One region of the Mesobacillus sp. AQ2 genome, then DNA from elsewhere that is predicted to be linked to it. Evidence: predicted binding sites of a transcription regulator. Region 1 holds the regulator's gene; each other region holds the start of a gene.
The links. The regulator Rex, encoded in region 1, represses fermentation and respiration genes when NADH is low (regulators of the CRP and FNR family bind a similar motif). The targets are predictions, from matches to a motif close to TTGTGAAATATTTCACAA.
Positions count from the first base shown of each region.

Region 2: a site for Rex is predicted at 2,626-2,643, ahead of ric (iron-sulfur cluster repair di-iron protein). Genes of this name have one in related genera too.
Region 3: a site for Rex is predicted at 3,928-3,945, ahead of QNH36_RS07070 (TIGR04053 family radical SAM/SPASM domain-containing protein). Genes of this name have one in related genera too.

Region 1 covers NZ_CP126080.1:256,145-262,758, reverse strand. The annotation lists gene groL (chaperonin GroEL) at 1-1,445, opposite strand, end outside; gene groES (co-chaperone GroES) at 1,503-1,787, opposite strand; gene QNH36_RS01465 (GNAT family N-acetyltransferase) at 1,971-2,498, opposite strand; gene QNH36_RS01460 (CPBP family intramembrane glutamic endopeptidase) at 2,739-3,470, shown strand; gene QNH36_RS01455 (YdiK family protein) at 3,474-3,674, shown strand; gene QNH36_RS01450 (redox-sensing transcriptional repressor Rex) at 3,699-4,355, opposite strand; gene moaC (cyclic pyranopterin monophosphate synthase MoaC) at 4,381-4,875, opposite strand; gene QNH36_RS01440 (ABC-F family ATP-binding cassette domain-containing protein) at 5,056-6,614, shown strand, end outside.
Region 2 covers NZ_CP126080.1:1,434,200-1,440,813, reverse strand. The annotation lists gene QNH36_RS07110 (respiratory nitrate reductase subunit gamma) at 146-601, opposite strand; gene mobB (molybdopterin-guanine dinucleotide biosynthesis protein B) at 713-1,231, opposite strand; gene QNH36_RS07100 (molybdopterin molybdotransferase MoeA) at 1,225-2,490, opposite strand; gene ric (iron-sulfur cluster repair di-iron protein) at 2,712-3,410, shown strand; gene cls (cardiolipin synthase) at 3,480-4,991, opposite strand; gene moaA (GTP 3',8-cyclase MoaA) at 5,140-6,156, opposite strand; gene QNH36_RS07080 (nitrate/nitrite transporter) at 6,401-6,614, opposite strand, start outside.
Region 3 covers NZ_CP126080.1:1,426,655-1,433,268, forward strand. The annotation lists gene QNH36_RS07040 (BsuPI-related putative proteinase inhibitor) at 1-386, shown strand, start outside; gene QNH36_RS07045 (DUF3813 domain-containing protein) at 427-618, opposite strand; gene QNH36_RS07050 (hypothetical protein) at 619-771, opposite strand; gene QNH36_RS07055 (Cof-type HAD-IIB family hydrolase) at 1,215-2,033, opposite strand; gene yjfP (esterase) at 2,247-3,014, shown strand; gene QNH36_RS07065 (metal-sulfur cluster assembly factor) at 3,091-3,402, shown strand; gene QNH36_RS07070 (TIGR04053 family radical SAM/SPASM domain-containing protein) at 4,006-5,130, shown strand; gene QNH36_RS07075 (Crp/Fnr family transcriptional regulator) at 5,230-5,928, opposite strand; gene QNH36_RS07080 (nitrate/nitrite transporter) at 6,260-6,614, shown strand, end outside.

The sequences.
Region 1 (6,614 bases):
CACTCGCCAGTTGCTGCGTTGAAGCCTGTGCCGACTTCTTCGCGCTTCAGGCGCTCAACGATGACTGAGCCTTCAAGGCCAGCGTTGTGAGCGATTTGGCGAACTGGTTCTTCCATAGCACGAAGGACGATGTTCACGCCAGTAGCTTCGTCGCCTTCAGCCTGGATTCCAGCAACTTTGTTGTATACGTTCAGAAGCGCTACGCCACCGCCTGATACGATACCTTCTTCAACTGCAGCGCGAGTTGAGTTAAGAGCATCTTCAATGCGAAGCTTGCGTTCTTTCAATTCAGTTTCAGTAGCAGCACCAACCTTGATGACTGCAACACCGCCAGCTAGCTTAGCAAGGCGCTCTTGCAGCTTTTCACGGTCAAATTCAGAAGTTGTTTCTTCCATTTGAACACGGATCTGGTTTACGCGGCTTTCGATTTGAGCGCTGTCTCCAGCACCTTCAACGATTGTTGTGTTTTCTTTTGTAACCACAACTTTAGAAGCGCGTCCAAGAGATGTGATTGTAGCAGACTTAAGGTCGCGTCCAAGCTCTTCAGTGATTACTTCACCGCCAGTCAATGCAGCGATGTCTTCAAGCATAGCCTTACGGCGGTCACCGAAACCAGGTGCTTTAACAGCCACTGCGTTGAATGTTCCGCGAAGCTTGTTGACTACCAATGTAGCAAGTGCTTCACCTTCAACATCTTCAGCAACAAGCAATAATGGCTTGCCTTGCTGTACAACCTGCTCAAGGACAGGAAGGATTTCCTGGATGCTGCCGATTTTCTTGTCAGTGATCAGGATATATGGATTTTCAAGAACTGCTTCCATCTTGTCAGAATCAGTTACCATGTAAGGAGATGCATATCCGCGGTCGAACTGCATACCTTCAACAACATCCAATTCTGTAGTGAAGCCTTTTGATTCTTCGATCGTGATAACACCGTCGTTGCCAACGCGCTCCATTGCTTCAGCGATCAATTGACCAACTTCTTCGTCAGCAGAAGAGATTGCCGCAACTTGTGCGATAGAAGCTTTGCCTTCGATTGGCTTAGAGATAGCCTTAAGCTCTTCAACAGCTGTAATAACAGCCTTTTCCATACCTTTGCGGATGCCCATTGGGTTAGCGCCGGCAGTTACGTTCTTAAGACCCTCACGGATCATCGCTTGAGCAAGAACTGTTGCAGTAGTCGTACCGTCACCAGCAACGTCATTTGTCTTACTTGCTACTTCAGCAACAAGCTTAGCACCCATGTTTTCGAATGCATCTTCAAGTTCGATTTCTTTTGCGATTGTTACACCATCGTTTGTGATAAGAGGTGAACCGAATTTCTTCTCAAGAACCACGTTGCGTCCTTTTGGTCCAAGAGTTACTTTTACTGCATTTGCAAGAGAATCTACTCCGCGAAGCATCGCGCGGCGTGCTTCTTCACTGAACTTAATTTCTTTTGCCATTGTAGAAAAACCTCCTCAGAATTTTAATTTATAGCGTTCTGTCTATAATCGCAGTGATTATTCAACTACAGCAAGAATGTCGTTTTCACGTAGGATCAGGTACTCAGTCCCCTGGTACTTCACTTCTGTGCCTGCGTATTTTGAGAAGATAATGCGGTTTCCGACTTCAACTTCAAGAGCAACGCGCTCACCGTTTTCAAGTACACGGCCAGTTCCAACAGCTACGACTTTACCTTCTTGAGGTTTTTCTTTCGCTGTGTCGGGTAAAACGATACCGCTTGCAGTTTTTTCTTCAGACTCAACAAGCTCGATAATAATGCGATCTCCTAGTGGCTTGATCAAGTGAAACAACCTCCTCAAATTATATGTAGATTTTTTTATTAGCACTCGCCTCAATAGAGTGCTAACACAATTTATATAATAATGAATCTCTATTTTTTTTGCAAGCGTGAAGCTAAAATTTTTCATGAAAATTTACGAGGGTCCTGATGGTGTCGAATGCTGGTGAAATCTCTGCTGACCGCGTCATTTCCTGGTTTGGTAGAGGACGTGCTTCTTCAGCGGACTATCCTGATCCACTCTTGGGTGAAGAAATGTTTTAACAGGTTTCATGCCGATTTTTTTCATGACATTGACAGAGGGTTTATTGATTTCTGCTGTAAAACTGACGACCTCGCTAAAGCCCAGGTTCTTGAATCCATATTCCAAACAGGCCCTGGCACCTTCTGTTGCATAACCTTGGCCCCAGGCATTTTTCTTCAGCCTCCAGCCAATTTCGATGCACGGGGTAAAATCTGATTCGAATGTTGCCCTGTGAAACCCTATGAATCCAATGAACTCTTTTGTTCTCTTCTCTTCAACCGCATATAACCCAAAGCCGTATTCTTTGAACTCGGCAAGAATCACCTGATAAAATCTCTCAGTTTCTGCCGAGGATAAAACACGAGGAAAATAATTCATCACATCCGGGTCTGCATTCATTTTGCAAAAGTGCTCTAAATCTGCGCTTAACCAGTCGCGCAAAATCAGTCGGGATGTTTCCAAATAAACCATTTGGACCTCCAATCATTTTTAATTCACCTTAACAAGTATCTGGTAGTCAGGGAATACTAAGTTCGAACAACCAACTTTTTCATCCTGGCCCTACAATTTGAACTTTCAAATCATTTACTAGTAGAATATAGAGAGTGTATAGATAAGCAAAGCTATCCCCGTATTTTATTTTACAGGCCAGCATATTATTACGTAAAATTTCAGAACATACATTTCTGCATTATTAAGGAGTTTTTTCGATTGAAAAAAGAATACTGGTACGTCATTATTGCCTATATTGTTATGCAGCTTTCAAGCCTGGTCGGGGTCCCAATCATTGCTTTCATCGGTGCTGCGATGGGAAAAAGCCTTGATGAAATGCAAACCCTTGCGATTCCATACTGGCTTGTGATCAGCTTTTCACTGACTCTCCTGATCATCCTGCTGATTTTAAGGAAGGAAAGAACCATAAATGCTGATTTGCGTGAAGTTTCTTCGCCGGCAAGTTCGGCTGCCTGGGCTTTCGCCGGGGTATTCCTGGCCTTGTTCGCGCAGTCGATTGCAGGCAGCATCGAAAGCATGCTTGGAATTGAGATGGGCTCGGAGAATACTCAGGAAATCATCAAACTGATTGAAAGGTTTCCGGTTGTGATTCTCGTCAGCTCGATCATCGGTCCGATTTTGGAGGAAATCGTCTTCAGGAAGATTATTTTTGGCAGTCTGCACAGGAAAATGAACTTTTTCTTAGCAGCCTTGATCAGTTCCGTCATATTCGCACTGGCCCATATGGAGCCGGAGCATGTGATCCTATACTCTGCGATGGGCTTTACGTTTGCCTTCCTTTATGTAAAAACAAAGCGGATCATCGTGCCGATCATCGCCCATGTTACAATGAATACAATGGTTGTACTGCTTCAATCCGTATTCAGGGAAGACATTGAGAGAATGATAAAAGAAGCAGAGAAAATACAAAGCTTTATTGGGGGATTTTAAGTCATGAAGCAATCGCCTATGTTTTCAGGCATTGTCTACATCTTGTTAGGCAGCTTATTCACCTATTTCGCCATCCAAAATGTCAACGATACTGGCTGGGGATTTTTCAGTTATTTGCTCGTCCTGCTCGCAACGTTCGATTTCGGTTCCGGCATCAGAATGATCCTGTTCCATTTCAAACTGAAACAAATGGATAAAAAATAGCTCCTTCATCGAAGGAGCCATTTTTTATTCTTCAGAATCACTGTCTGTCGGATAATGCTTCAAGAAATAAATCAATGATTGCAATTCTACTGCCAGATCAATATGATGGATCCTGATTGAAGACGGTACATTCAGCCTCGCGGGCGTAAAATTCAGGATCCCCTTCACATTCGCCTGTACCAGTCTGTCCGTAATCGGCTGTGCTACCGCTGACGGCACGGTCAGGATCGCCACCTGGATGCCTTCCTCGACAACAACTTTATCGAGGTCATCCATGTGATAGACAGGCACATCGCCAATCTGCGTCCCAACCTTATCCAGGTCGACATCGAAGGCAATTTGAATTTTTGTATTATTGTTTTTGGAAAAATTATAATTCAAAAACGCCGTTCCTAAATTACCAACACCGATCAGCGCAACCTTCGTGAGTTCATCCTGGTCGAGCGTCTTTCGGAAAAAAGTCAGCAGGTAATTCACATTGTAGCCGTAACCCTTTTTACCCAAAGCCCCGAAATAGGAAAAGTCCCTTCTGATCGTAGCCGAATCCACTTTTACCGCTTCACTCAGTTCCGCGGACGATACCCTCTGCTTGCCTGAAGAATGCAAGTTCAATAAAAATCGGTAATACAGCGGCAAGCGTTTTGCAGTTGCCTGCGGAATCTTCATAGCATCATTCGTCATTCTCCATCCTCCACCTGTTCGTATTCTATTTTAACTTCTCATCTCTCTTAAAATCGCCGTTTTTCCCGCCAGTTTTCTCCACAAGATAGGTTTTGCCGATCACCATGCCTTTGTCAACGGCCTTGCACATATCATAAACAGTCAGCGCGCATGCAGATGCTGCTGTTAACGCTTCCATTTCTACCCCTGTATTCCCTTTTGTTTTAACTGCTGCAGCGATATTTAAAATATAATCATTTCCATTTTGCTCCCATTCAAACGAAAGGTCAATTCCTGTTAATGGAATCGGATGGCACATCGGAATGATTTCGGACGTCTTCTTGGCTGCCATGATGCCAGCAACCTGCGCGACTGCCAGGACATCACCTTTTTTCATCTTATTTTCAGTAATCCTTACATATATATCTTCATTAACGGTAATGCTTGAATGGGCGACTGCCGTACGGACCGTCTCAGGTTTTTCACTGACATCGACCATCTTCGCTCTTCCCTCTTCATTAAAATGCGTAAATTCTGCCATCTTCAAGCTCCTTTCAACCAAATAATACACTATTTTCACAAACTTGTGTGTGAACTTTGTTTCTATCTTCACATATAGAAGATGAAATTTTTCTGCCTTACCGCCTGTAGCAGGCCGCACATATTGCCGAGCCCATAGGATTGGGTTACACTATCCCTAAGGCATTAGAGGTGAAAAATAATGATTCTATTACAAGTCAATCAGCTATCAAAATATTTTGCGGCTGATCTTATTTTATCGAATATCAAGTTTGAAATACAGACCAATGATCGTGTTGCTCTTGTCGGCCGGAACGGGGCTGGGAAATCAACCCTCCTGAAAATCATTGCCGGCTATGAATCCCATGACGGCGGCGAGATCATCCGCCCGAAAGGAACATCAATCGGCTATCTTGCCCAGAATACCGGGCTGGAATCCGAGAAAAGTATTTGGGATGAAATGCTGGCCGTTTTTGATCATCTGCACAGCATGGAAAAAGACCTGCGCCGGCTTGAGGAAAAAATGTCTGATCCAAGCATCCTGTCGAACGAGTCCGAGTATGAAAGAGTATTGAAGGATTATGACGTTTTGCAGGTCCAGTTCAAAGAAAAAGGCGGCTATCAGTATGAAGCTGACATCCGCTCGGTCCTGCACGGCCTGAACTTCCAGTCTTTTGATTATTCCACAAAAATCTCCACTTTAAGCGGAGGACAGAAAACAAGGCTTGCGCTCGCCAAGCTGTTATTGACACGTCCAGATATTTTGATTCTTGACGAACCAACCAACCATCTGGACATTGACACACTTTCCTGGCTAGAGCAGTATCTACAGGGCTATGATGGTGCGATTCTGATTGTTTCACACGACCGTTATTTCCTTGATAAGGTTGTGAACCAAGTATACGAAATCTCCCGTCACCAGCTGACGAAGTTCCCGGGCAATTACAGCTTATATTTAGAACAAAAAGCAGCAAATTACGAGCGCGACCTGAAGTTATATGAAAAGCAGCAGGATGAAATCTCCAAGCTGCAGGATTTTATCCAGCGGAACCTTGCCAGGGCCTCGACAACGAAACGGGCCCAGAGCCGCCGGAAACAACTCGAGAAAATCGATCGGATGGACAGGCCGATGGGAGATGAAAAGTCAGCTTCCTTCAGCTTCCAGATCGAACGCCAGAGCGGGAATGACGTCCTGAAGGTAAATACACTTGCTGTCGGCTATCAGAATGAAGCCGTATCCGAAAATATCTCTTTTAACCTTTCGCGTGGCGACAGTACTGCACTTGTTGGGCCAAACGGCGTCGGAAAATCGACCTTACTAAAAACAATCGTCGAAAAACTGCCTTCGATTACCGGCAATATTCAGTACGGCTCAAATGTCTCAATCGGCTATTACGATCAGGAACAGGCAGAGCTGAGCTCGAATAAAAAAGTTTTAAATGAACTGTGGGACGAGTATCCACTGAAATCGGAAAAGGAAATCCGCACCGTATTGGGCAATTTCCTTTTTTCAGGCGATGATGTGTTAAAAATCGTCTACACCCTGAGCGGCGGTGAAAAAGCACGGTTGGCACTAGCCAAGCTGATGCTGCAAAAGTCCAATTTCCTAATTTTGGATGAACCGACAAACCATCTGGACCTGGACAGCAAGGAAGTGCTTGAGAACGCCTTGATCGATTATCCAGGCACCATCCTGTTCGTCTCCCACGACCGTTACTTTATCAACAGGATCGCTACCAAGGTCCTTGAGCTCGATCGTAG
Region 2 (6,614 bases), 1.2 Mb from region 1:
GCCGGAGGATTACATAAGTGAAACTCATCACATTTTGCCACCCCTGTTTGCAACTGACACCGAACTGTCAAAAAAGAGCCACTAAAATAAAATAAGCTGCACACAATTGGTTGTATTCGATAACCAATTGTGTGCAGTCAAGAGTTCATCCTCTTTTCTCAACCTGAAGCTTGAGATAGATTTTCTTCAAATATTGATGCGGCTTCAAAAGATAATAAATTTCCTTTGTGAATGCCAGACTTAACAGGAACAAGAACACAACGACAAAATGGATCTTTGAGAGAATGGAAATCTCCAGGATTAAGCTTATGTCTGGCTGCAGCTGTGCGAGACTGATCAGCCATCGGAACAATAGGAGCGGTTCATCAGCCATGCTGCTCGAAAGCACTATGGCAATCCCGGTCGCTGTACTCGCAGCCATCATTACTTTTACCACCATCAGCAGAAGCTTCCCTGCAGTTGAGCGTGCCTCCTCATCCCTTGATGAATCATATCGCCAGACCAGGCCCATCCCAACTATGGCAACTACCGTATAAGGGTAGACAATCCATAAAAACATCTGCAGCATTTCCACTGCTTTCACCTCACAAAAATTACACAATCATCGGACTCCATTTAACATTCTAACCGTGCAAGTGTGAAGTGACAGTGATAAAAGTCGCCCATCCAGCTAAATTCGACATAAAAATAGGTGGAAAGACGAACTTTCCACCTAAACTTGCTCGAGAATATAATCAAGAACCCAATTCACTCCCCTGTCATCTTCCATTTGAAAGACAGGGCAGGCACAATCTTTCAATAGATTGGCCAGATTCGGGTCACGATAAAAAACCACCTTGATATTTGCAAGAACTTTCAATAATTCTAAATCTGCTTCGTTCCTTAGAATGACCGCTTTTGGATAGGCCTCGCGTTTATAGCCTTCTATCAGGATGACATCTGTCTCGAAGCAGGATAAAACCTCTATTTCTTCAGCCAGGGACCATTGCCGATTCTCCGCGTGAAGGACGAGCCTGCCTCCACCTTCGACAAGGGAGACAACTGCTCCTGCGCCCATATGGCGGCCTGAATCCTTTTCCTCCGCGATATCCGGCTTTCCACCGTGGCCATGGTGTTTGATCGTAGCAACCTCCAGGCCAGCTGCAGAAAGCTGCTGAATCAGGTTAAGGCTCAGTGTCGTCTTCCCGCTGTTCTGATATCCTGCCACCTGGAACAGTACCGGTTTTACCAAGGCCAGTCACTGCCAACATGGTCCTCTAGCATCAGGACCTCGACCTCAGTTCCTTCTTCGAAACCTCTTGTTCCTCCCGGAAGAATCATAAGTGAATTAGCACCCGCTAAGCTCATGATAATATTCGACTTATCAAGACCGCTCGGTGTAACTGCCAGCTTTCCGTTTTCGATTGTCAGGGCACTCCTGACAAATCTTGTGAATGGATTTGCCTTAGGGAAATTGGCATTCAAAATCGCCTTTTCCTTCCTTAGATGCGGCTTATCGGTAAACAGCATTGTTCTGATGATCGGCCGGGCGAATAGCTCAAATCCTACATAGCAGGCAGATGGGTTTCCAGACAGGCCAAACAGCAGCTTGCCATCCAGCTGGGCAACCGTCGTCACGCTTCCCGGACGCATCGCTACTTTATTGAACAGGACTTCCGCTCCAAGCTTTGCATAAATTTCCGGCAGGTAGTCATAGTCCCCTACGGAAACTCCCCCGGTTGTAATGAATAAATCCACTTCCTCAATCGCTTTGCTTACTGCATCAAAGCAGGTGTCAAAGTCATCAGGCAGCTGACCGAAATATTTAACTTCAGCTCCCGCCCGGAGAATCTGAGCGGAAATCATATATGAATTGCTGTTGCGGATTTTTCCCGGTTCAAGCGGCTCATGGACATCAAGCAGTTCAGTGCCGGTTGCATAAAGGCCTATCACCGGTTTTTTCGCAACAGGGACCTGAGCATAGCCAAAAGTCGCCAGCATCGCCTGGATACCAGGATTGATGAACGTGCCTTTTTTGACAAGCACTTCCCCTTCCTTTGCATCCTCGCCGCGATAGGAAACATTGTCTCCTTTATTATGCTTGCGTTTCGTTTCCATATATTTCTTTCCATCACGCTCGATTTCCTTTACTAATTCAAGCATGACCACAGCATCGGCGCCAACTGGCATTTGGGCCCCAGTCATGATCCTTACAGCCTGGAAAGGTCCCAGTTCCTTATCCGTAAGCATTCCTGCCCCAATATGGTCCACCACTTCAAATTCGACTGACTGGTTTTGGGAAGCTTCCGCTGAATCGACTGACCTTATTGCATAGCCATCGTAGGGTGCTCTGTCAAAATGCGGAACATCACTTGTGGCTTTCAGATCCTCTGATAAATAGCGCCCATAACTCTCATTGATTGAAACATATTCGATAGAGCCACTCTTTTTGTGCTCCATTACTCTCTTAACTGCCTCTCCGATTGGGATAGGATTCCTTCGCTCTAACATATAATCAGCTCCTATTGCAGGCTTCTCTTGATTGATTACACTTTTCATTATAAGAGTAATGTAAAAATGAATACATAACAAACCTCACAGTATTCTCTCATAAAAACTTTTAAAAATATGTAGATTTTTTGTGAAGTGTGATACACATCACCAAGTAGTAATTACATTTGCTTTATGCTGAGTATGTAAACAGTATACATTTTTTATTGGAGGTTTTTTTAATGAAAATGCCTTTTGAACAACATTCACTAGTTAAAGATATTGTCAATATATTCCCTCAATCCAGTGATTTATTCAAGAGAAACAGACTCGACTTTTGCTGTGGCGGCAACCGTCCGCTATCAGAAGCCGCGTTGGAGCAGAACCTTGACGTTCCTGAATTGATGAATCAGCTGGAAGAACTTTACAAAAAACATAATGGCACAGCCGAAAACATGGAGGTATGGACCGATACAGATTCTGAAGAATTGATCGAGCATATCAAGAATAAATACCACCGTGAGCTTGAGGAAGAACTGAAAATGCTAAGCCCATATGTAACCAAAGTAGCGAAAGTCCATGGTGAACGCCACGATGAACTGTTAAAAGTAAATGAACTTTTTTATGAATTAAAAAAGGAGCTCTTAGAGCATACAGCCAAAGAGGAAGCCACAGTGTTCCCGCTGCTTCTGGAACTTGAAAGTGCTGATGTTGAAAAGCGGGCTGGAATCATTGCCGAAATCGAAGAATTAGAGAAAGAACATGATCATGCAGGCTCAATATTGAAACAATTACGCGAGATTACTGAAGATTTCAATCCGCCAATCGATGCATGCGGAACATACCGTTTAGTTTACAAGCGGCTTGAAGCCCTGGAGTCACACACATTCATGCATGTACATCTTGAGAATAATATTCTATTCCCGAGATTTATTGCATAAAAGGAAAATCGCAGGCCTCAGTAAAAAAATGACCCCTTTTTCTCAAGATGGGGTCATTTTTTGGTTGGTCTATAATGCACCTGAAAACAGTCTGGCGAAGGATTCCTTCGTTCTTTCCCAGAGTCCTCGTTTATGATATTGGACAGCACTGATTTTCTCTGAATCTTCGAGGTCCGCTTCATAATGTGCTACAAGATCTCTGATTGAACTCGTTCCAAGCAGGAAGACGTTCACTTCAAAATTAAGATGGAAACTCCTCATGTCCATATTGGCCGTCCCAATCGAAGCGATATTCCCATCGACAATGATGACCTTTTGGTGCAGGAACCCCTTTTTATAGGAGTAAATCTCTGCCCCATTCCGCAGCAGTTCAGAAAAGTATGATCGGCTGGCATATTGTGTCAGATAGCTGTCATTGATTTCCGGAACCATGATCCTTACTTCTATTCCTTTGGCTGCAGCCACTCTCAATGCTGTCCTTATCGCTTCATCAGGAACAAAATAAGGAGTGGCAATCCAAATCGACTTAGTTGCGCAGGACATCATCGTGTAGTAAAAATCACTCATGATTCCTTGCTGTGTGTCCGGCCCGCTTGGCACTACCTGAATCGCACCATCCAGCTCATCGCTCTCATGCGGCTTTTTTTCGGCTATATAGTTCCCAAGTGCCCTTTCACCGCTCACATATTCCCAATCAAGCAGGAAGACATTGTGGAGGGTATAGACAGCCTCTCCTGTCAGCACCATATGGGTATCGCGCCAAAAACCGATTTTCTCATCTTCACCGAGGTATTCTACGCCTACATTCAATCCGCCGACAAATCCGATTTCCCCGTCAATGATGACAATCTTCCTGTGATTCCGAAAATTGAATTTCTGATTGAAGAACCCGTATTTGAGCGGAGAGAACGGCGCAGCTTTAACGCCTGCCTCCTGCATGTCCTTAAGGTCCGTGGCGGCAATCTTCATGCTGCCGGCAGCATCGAACATGAATAAAACCTCAACACCCTGCCTGGCTTTTTCTATCAGGATGTCAATTATTTCCCTGCCAAGCCGGTCAGACCTGAAAATATAGTATTCCATATGGATGAACTTTTCTGCTTCCTTCAATTTCTTTTTTAATTCAGAAAAAGTCTCTTCCCCATTTTTAAGGATTTTTGCCCTTGAGTCGGTCGTAATCGGAGTCAACGCTGAATTCTTTGCATATTTTGCGAAGCAAAACTGATTTTCAATCAAGAAAGAAAGATCCCTCGACTCTTCATTCCTCATCAGCTTTTCCCATTGGTCACGATCCCTGGTACGCTTGCTTTTATACAGATACCCTTTTAAATACAGCTGTCCTGAAAATAGGTAAAAGAAATACCCGGCGACAGGAAATAACAGCATTACATACATCCACATCAGCGTATGCTGTGCGGAACGGTTCTCGAGCATCAACGAAAAGATGCTGACAAACAGGATAAGGGAGTAAACGGTGATCGCTGCAATCTTAATTGCCTGGCTGTACCCAGTAAAAAAGACAATATAAAAACACACCATTAAAATAAATACAAATAAAAATTCAATTCTTCTTTTTAGCATTCGGCAGTCTCCAACAAATTTTATCGTAGATTCATGTATACCCATAAACCTTTTGGTTGGAAACATAGTATGCCCAAAATCCAGAAGCCTCTGTTTTCCTTTGGATAAAAAACTCCAGAGGAACAGAAAAAGACCCCCGAAGGAGTCTTTAGCCGCCAATATAGGACATTTCGATTTTCTTTCTGTTCGCGACGGTTTCAGCTGTACGTTCATCTGAATAACGGTCCGTTCTGTGATTCCAGATATTTGTGATTCGTTCACGAAGCTCGTCATCGGTTGCACCGGCACGCATGAAGTCACGGATATCATGACCATTGCCATTGAAAAGGCAGGTGAACACCTGGCCATTCGCTGATAAACGTGATCTTGTACAGCTGGAGCAGAAGGACTCAGAAACTGAGGAAATAAAGCCGACGTTGATATCCGTACCTTTGTATCGGTATTTTTTAGCGACCTCGCCAAAGTAATCAGGATCTACGGGTTCCAATTCATAGTGCTGACTCAGCATGTCATGGATTTGCTTTTTCGTGATGACGTCGTCCATCTTCCAGCCATTAGTGCTGCCCACATCCATGAATTCAATATATCGGAGCTCCAGTCCTTCCTTTTTACAGAATTCTGCCATCGGAAGAATTTCGGAATCATTCAGGCCTTTCTTGACGACCATGTTGATTTTAACGCCCAACCCGGCCTTTTTTGCCGATTCGATTCCCTTGAGTACTGGCCCTACCCCTACATTGCGGCCATTGATTTCGCCGAACAGCTCATCCTTTAAGCTATCCAGACTGATATTCACGCGCTTCAACCCTGCTGCATACAGCTCTTCGGCATATTTAGGGAGCATCACGCCATTGGTAGTCAATGCGATATCCTTAAGCCCTTCAATCTGGTTGAGCTTCTTGACAAGGATCGGCAAGTCTTTCCGCATCAATGGCTCGCCGCCTGTGAGCCTGATTTTTTCAACACCCAGATCTATGAACAATTTGGCCACACGTTCGATTTCTTCATATGACAAAAGCTCACTTTTAGGCAAGAATGCAAAGTCTGGTCCAAAAATCTCGGCAGGCATGCAATACTGACACCGGAAATTACAGCGATCTATAACAGAAATACGCAAATCGCGGAGCGGTCTATTTAATTGGTCTTTAATTATGCTTTTTACCATCTGTGTCAACTCCAATTATAGAAGTTTTGATTATTGACATTGTAACAGCTATAGTAATGGTTCACTGTTAATATTCTCACAGTAACATCAATAGTCCTCTATTTAAAATAGTAGCTTTTACCCTTATGTCTATATTACAACATAAAAACTGGCAGGATAGTGTTTTTATCAGAAAATGTCATTATGTTGTCATATTATCTAAAATAGAAGGCTGCATCAAGGATTTGATGCAGCCTTCTTAAGGTTATTTCTTTTTTATAGGTAGCTCACTGAATATGCCGACATAGTTCTTGATTTCTCCGGCTTCATTTTTTAAAGGACTTATTGTAAGCCATTCAGGATAGATGTTTCCGTTCTTCTTTTTGTTCCAGATTTCTCCCTGCCAGAATCCATTCTCCTCAATGGATTTCCACATCTCCTTGTAAAAAGCCTCCCCATGCTTTCCTGACCTCAGGACT
Region 3 (6,614 bases), 1.2 Mb from region 1:
TAAGCGTCAACGGAAAACCTGTCCCAGACAAACAGCAGTTGACCGATCAAAAGCAAATGTACATTCCAGGCGAAAATCCTGTCTTTAAAGGTATACAGGCTGAAGGAGAAAGGGGCTCGTATAAAATATCAGGGGAAGCGAGGCCAATCGGCGGGAAATTCTTCTATACTGTCGAGGATGGTCACAACCAGTTAATTGCTGAAACAGAAGTTGTCCCACAATCAAAATACCCTAAATGGCACCCTTTTTCGCTTGATGTAACAATTCCTGAAAATAAGCTGCCCCAAAACGGATCGCTCATCCTCAATCTTTACGAACGCAGTAAGGAAGGTGAAATTATCCACACTTATCCAGTCCTGCTCGAAAGATTCAACCAAAATAAATAAATCAAAGCAAAAGCTGGCGGGAATCCCGCCAGCTTTGCTGTTACTGGTTTTCAATTGAATTCAGCTCGTCCTGGAATGACCTTAGCTGCTCTTTTTCCGCCATCGTTGTATTGGCATATGCGGAAGAAAGAGCATTTTTCGCCTTGCTGATGGCTGCAGATTGTTCCGCAGGCTCCGCAGTCTGAGCTAATTGGACAGCCTTCCTAGCTTCCTGAAAAAGCCTGTTTCCCATCTAAATTCCCCCTAAAGAGGACTCTCTGACATTCGCCATCTTTTGAGCTTCAGCTTCGGCATACGTGGTGTGGTAAGGGATTCTTTGAGAATGCTTGGAGACAGAATCTACCCCTTGCTGTACAAAACGCTTGGATTTATTGCCTTTACCCATCGTTTTACCCCTCCATCTACGAGCGAATTTTGAAACAGCCAATCTGGCTGCTTCAGTCATAGTATGCTCTTTTAGGGGAAAAACAATCGGGAACGAACCAGGTTCGATTTGGCAGGTTCAGACATTTATGATTGAATTTTTTCTGTACAGCAACTTTGTCGGACAAACAGAAACGGAAGGAAAGGAAAAGTGACCGATACAGCCTATCTATCGGATAAACCGAAGCGTGAGGAAAGGGAAAGTGACCGATAGAGCCCTCCTATCGGACAAACAGGAGTGTAAGGAAAGAAAAAGTGACCGATAGAGCCCTTCTATCGGACAAACAGAAGCGTGAGGAAAGGAAAAGTGTCCGATAGAGGCCTCCAATTGGACATACGCAACAGGAAAACATGCAAAAAGTCCGATAGAACTCATTCCTATCGGACAAATCACTTCTTGTTATTTTATAGTGCTTTCAGATTAAGCAGATCGTTCAAATACACACCAATTCCGTCTTCCTCATTTGTCAGGGTCATATCGTTGGCGATATTTTTTACATCGGCCACGGCATTGCCCATCGCGATTCCCCGTCCTGCATATTCCAGCATCTCTAAATCATTGTCTTCATCGCCGAATGCAATGATCCGCTCAGCAGGAATTTGGAAATAATCAGAGGCCTTTTTTAACCCGACAGCTTTATTCAAGCCATTTTTGACAATTTCCACGACATGGAATGGTGCTGCCCAGCTTCTGTGATCAATCACTTCTGCATGGACCTCAGAAAGGTGAGCACGGATCTTGCGGACATCCTCCTCGTCAGAATGGATCAGCATACTTGTCGGAGATGCCTTTAGGAACCGTCTTAAATCACCGGTTGTTATATTTGGGTTGCCTAAATTGAAGATATCCATCAATTTTTCATCATGATAATGGACATATACATCATCGATTACTTCGGCGATGATGTTATAAAATTTAAAGTCATCGAGTGCTTCGACAATGTCCTTGGCAACATCAATCGATAAAGGGGAATGATGTACACCCCAGCTGTTGTCAAGCGGATGGTGAATGAAAGCTCCATTGAAATTGACGATTGGTGTGTCCAGCTGCAGTTCATGGTAATACATTTCACTCGAACGGAATGGTCTACCTGTAGCGATCATAACTACATGTCCTTCTTCACGTGCTTTTTTGATGACTCGTTTGTTCCGTTCAGAAATCTTTTTATCATCTGTAAGTAATGTACCGTCCAGGTCTAAAGCGATTAAATGTTTTTCAGCCATAAATACTCCTTCTTATCTCTGTTTTTTAAATCCTATGCGTATGATTGGCTCTTTCTTCATAAGAGTTCTACAATACATATTTGGATGGTAGTGAATTTCTTCTTATAACCACTATGGTAACCATTTTACATTTAAATTGTAAAAAAATCATATAACATACTTTAAAGCGCGGTAAAATTTATTGTCTGTTCGCATAATTTGGAGGGTTTAACAGTGATTTTAGTCGAAAAGAAACGCATTCAAGATATTCCCGTTCTTCATATCGCAAAACAAAGTCAATTTTCAGATAGAATGCCATTGATTGTTTTTCTGCATGGTTTTACAAGCACAAAGGAACGAAACATGCATTATGCCTATCTCTATGCCGAAAAAGGTTTCAGGGTGATCATGCCAGAAGCAAAATACCATGGAACCCGCAGTGAGGGATTGTCAGAGACAGAACTTGGCTTCCGTTTCTGGGAAATCGTCATAACTTCTATCGAAGAGCTTCCATCAATCAGAACAGAATTGGTCGATGAAGGACTAGTTGATCCTTCGAGGATTGGCGTAGCCGGAACATCGATGGGCGGCATCACCACGCTAGGCGCGATGGCTAAGTATGACTGGATCAAGGCCGGCGTGAGTTTAATGGGCAATCCGTCATTTGAGCAGTTTGCTCTGTGGCAGCTGAATGAAATGGAAAAACGGAATGTAAATATCAATTTATCGAAAGAAGAAATTTCAGAACTGCTCAATCAGCTGAAGCAGTATGACCTCAGCCAGCAGCCGGAAAAACTGAACAAACGTCCTCTGTTGTTCTGGCATGGCAGGATGGATCCAGTAGTACCATATGAATCGGCCTATCATTTTTATGAGCAAACTAGGAAAAACTATGTGGGAACAAAAGGAATGTTGGAGTTCATTACGGATGAACATGCTGGGCACAATGTGTCAAACGCTGGTGTAGAGGCTTCAGCAGAGTGGTTTGCAAAGCATATCTAATACCTTCCGCTTTTAATGGGAATGAATCATTGTTATGATAGAAACAGGTACAGCATTAATAAAGGAGTGTTCACCGATGGATGAAGAATTAAAAGAGAGCATTATGGGTGCGCTTGAGATGGTCGTTGACCCTGAACTTGGCGTAGATATCGTGAATTTAGGGCTTGTATATGATGTTGATTTGAATGAAGAAGGGCTTGCAACTGTAACGATGACCCTGACGTCAATGGGCTGCCCGCTAGCCGGCACAATCGTCGAGCAGGTTAAATTAGCACTTGCCGACCTTCCAGAAATCAAGGATACAGAAGTGAACATTGTTTTCAATCCGCCATGGTCAAAAGACATGATGTCACGTTACGCGAAAATTGCCCTTGGGGTAAGGGATTAATCAGCCTTTTGAAACAGCAGGAAAATTTCTTGCTGTCAGACTGTAGACAAACTCGATGGAATTCGAGCTTGTCTACAGTTTTTTTGTTTGTGCTGGAATGGGGCTTTTGATTTCCGTTCCAGGCGCTTCGCTTTCCGCGGGGCCGGCGCTGAGCCTCTCGCCGCCGTTGGCGTCTGCGGGGTCTCACCTGTCCGTCTGATCCCACAGGAGTCTACGCGCCTTCCACTCCAATCAACAGGATTCCTCAACTTAGTGTGGAACTAACCGTAAGTCTCTTTTAAAATAGATACATATAACGCTAAATGTGATAAAGATACATTCCAAGAACAATCCAATCCCTCGTGATCAAAAGTTAGAAATGGTTGCATTAGACCAGCTGGTTCATCAGACCATTTAGTCCGCAAGATAAAAGCAGCCCTTGATTTTTCTTTCATCTGACAGCAGGAAATCTCCTGCTGTTTTTTATTTGTTTTGAAGACAAAGGTCACAAAATTGTCATAGAAAAAGAACGATTGGCCATAATTTATGTGAGTTAGTTCACTTAAACATGTTGGAAACACTTATATACTTCTTGTATAGAGAAGTACTTAAGGAGGCGCCAATATGTTTGATAGAGATTTTAACAAAGACCCATTCATTGTGATTTGGGAACTTACAAGAGCCTGCCAGTTGAAATGCCTGCACTGCCGTGCGGAGGCACAATATAGAAGAGATCCTCGTGAACTGTCTTTCGAAGAGGGAAAAGCGCTGATTGACCAAATATACGAAATGAATAATCCGATGCTCGTGTTCACAGGCGGAGACCCTTTAATGAGGGAGGACGTCTTTGATATCGCCGAGTACGCTGTGAAAAAAGGTGTACGTGTATCAATGACACCAAGTGCGACACCGAATGTAACCAAGGAAGCGATTGAAAAGGCAAAGGCGGTCGGTCTATCGCGATGGGCCTTCAGTATCGACGGACCAACAGCAGAAGTTCACGACCACTTCAGGGGAACAGCCGGTTCCTTTGATTTAACGATGGAAAGAATAAAATATCTGCACGAGCTCGAAATTCCGATACAGATCAATACCGTCATTTCCCGATATAATATAGAGTATTTAGATGAAATGGCAAAAATGGTTGAAGATCTGGATTGTGTCCTGTGGAGTGTATTTTTCCTTGTCCCGACAGGACGCGGCCAGGAAAAGGACATGATTTCACCTGTGGAGCATGAAAAAGTGTTCCAATGGCTTTATAATTTAAGCAAACGGGTGAAGTTCGACATAAAAACTACAGCTGCCCAGCACTACCGCCGGGTTGTCATTCAGCAAAAAATGCGTGAAGCCAGGGATCATACAGACGAAATCAACTACTTGACGGCCCTGACAAATGAGGGGTTGACGGGATCCATCGATGGTCTCGGCCGGGCTCCAAAAGGTGTTAACGATGGAAATGGGTTTGTATTCATATCCCATATTGGAGATGTGTACCCGAGCGGATTGCTACCGGTTAAAGCAGGGAATGTCCGGGAACAGCCTCTTGCTGAAATTTACAGGGAATCTCCCGTATTCAAGTCACTGAGGAATCCTGATGAATACAAAGGGAAATGTGGTGTTTGCGAGTTCAGGCATGTATGCGGAGGTTCGCGTTCTCGGGCATATGCCATGACAGGAGATTACCTGGAGAGCGAACCGTTCTGCGTGTATATTCCTAAAGCGCTGAGAAAACAAAAGCAGGAAAGCTAACAAACCAGGGAAAAGGAAAGAAAAAAAGCAGCTCTGCTTCTAAAAGGGGTGCCTCATAATAGAAAAGCGAGTGAAGCTGGGCTTCACTCGCTTTTTATATTAGTCGATTGAACAGAAAACCGCCGGACAATTTTCACAGCCGATTTCCTTGCGTAAGTAATCTACATCATGAATCAGGATTTTCCCTTTTTTAATGGAGATGATACCTTCGCGTTTCAAGTCATTCAGGATCCTGTTTGTACTTTCACGTGATGTGCCGCAGAAATTGGCCAGTTCCTGATTTGTTAATGGAAGGTCAATCAGAATGCCGGTATCTTTATGGATACCATAGCTGTTCGTCATCCTGATCAATGTAGAGAATAGCGCTCCCTTTTTTCCGTTAAGTACTAAATCACGGAATTTAGTCTGTGTTTTGCGGAAATGGTCGCTCATCCATTTCATGAATTCGAATGCCAGCGATGGATTTTGAAAAATCTCCTTCTCGATGACATCTTTCCTGATTGCGGAGATGGTTGCATCCTCAAGGATCAATGCGCTAAGCAAATATTTTGGTGCCTCGGTAAACAGGGTCAATTCACCGCATAGATCATTTTCCCCGCAAATCCTTAACGCAAGTTCACGTCCATCCTGGGTTACCTTGCTAATCTGCACCTTTCCGCCAAGAATCAAATAAAGCTCCTCTGCCTCCATGCCTTCCTGGAACAAGTATGTGCCCTTCTTAACCTTGAATGTCCTGTCTGCAAACTGGAGCAATTCTTTAATTTCTATTGAATGAGTCACTTTCGTTGTGTTTGGCATGGTCATCACCCTTTTTTAGAATATAAGTTTCCGTGGCTTTTCGTTATTGAGACAATAATAACATCTGGATAGTGTTAACTAAATAACGCATGGGGAATTGTCAAAATCCCGTCACATTCTCTCTTCGTTTTGTTCACATTTTCGAAACAAAGTTGCTATAGGTATATTATATCGATAAAAAAAGTAAGTTGATTCCGATGTTAGAAGTCAACTGTGACAGTTTATTGAACAAAGAAATAGGAGTGAAGTTCTTCACATCATAAGGCCATGTATTTTTCTACGATTTATTTATCAAGCAAAAATCGCCTGAAAACTAGGAGGGGGAAGAATCATGCGAACACAAAAAAATCAGCTGCCGCTTCAAACGCTCAGTCTGGTTGCAGGTTTTATGGTGTGGGTTATTTTATCCGCATTAATGCCGTTCATTAAAGAGGATATAAAGCTTACAGCAAATCAAATCGCGATGGCGACTGCCATTCCTGTTGTCCTGGGTTCCGTTATGAGGATACCGATTGGATACTGGACAAACAAATATGGAGCACGAAAACTGTTCTTTGTCAGCTTCGCATTCCTGTTGTTTCCGGTGTATTTCATCAGTCTGGCAGATTCTTTTATTGACCTGCTGATCGGCGGCTTGCTGGTCGGTATAGGTGGTGCAATTTTTTCTGTCGGTGTGACATCCCTCC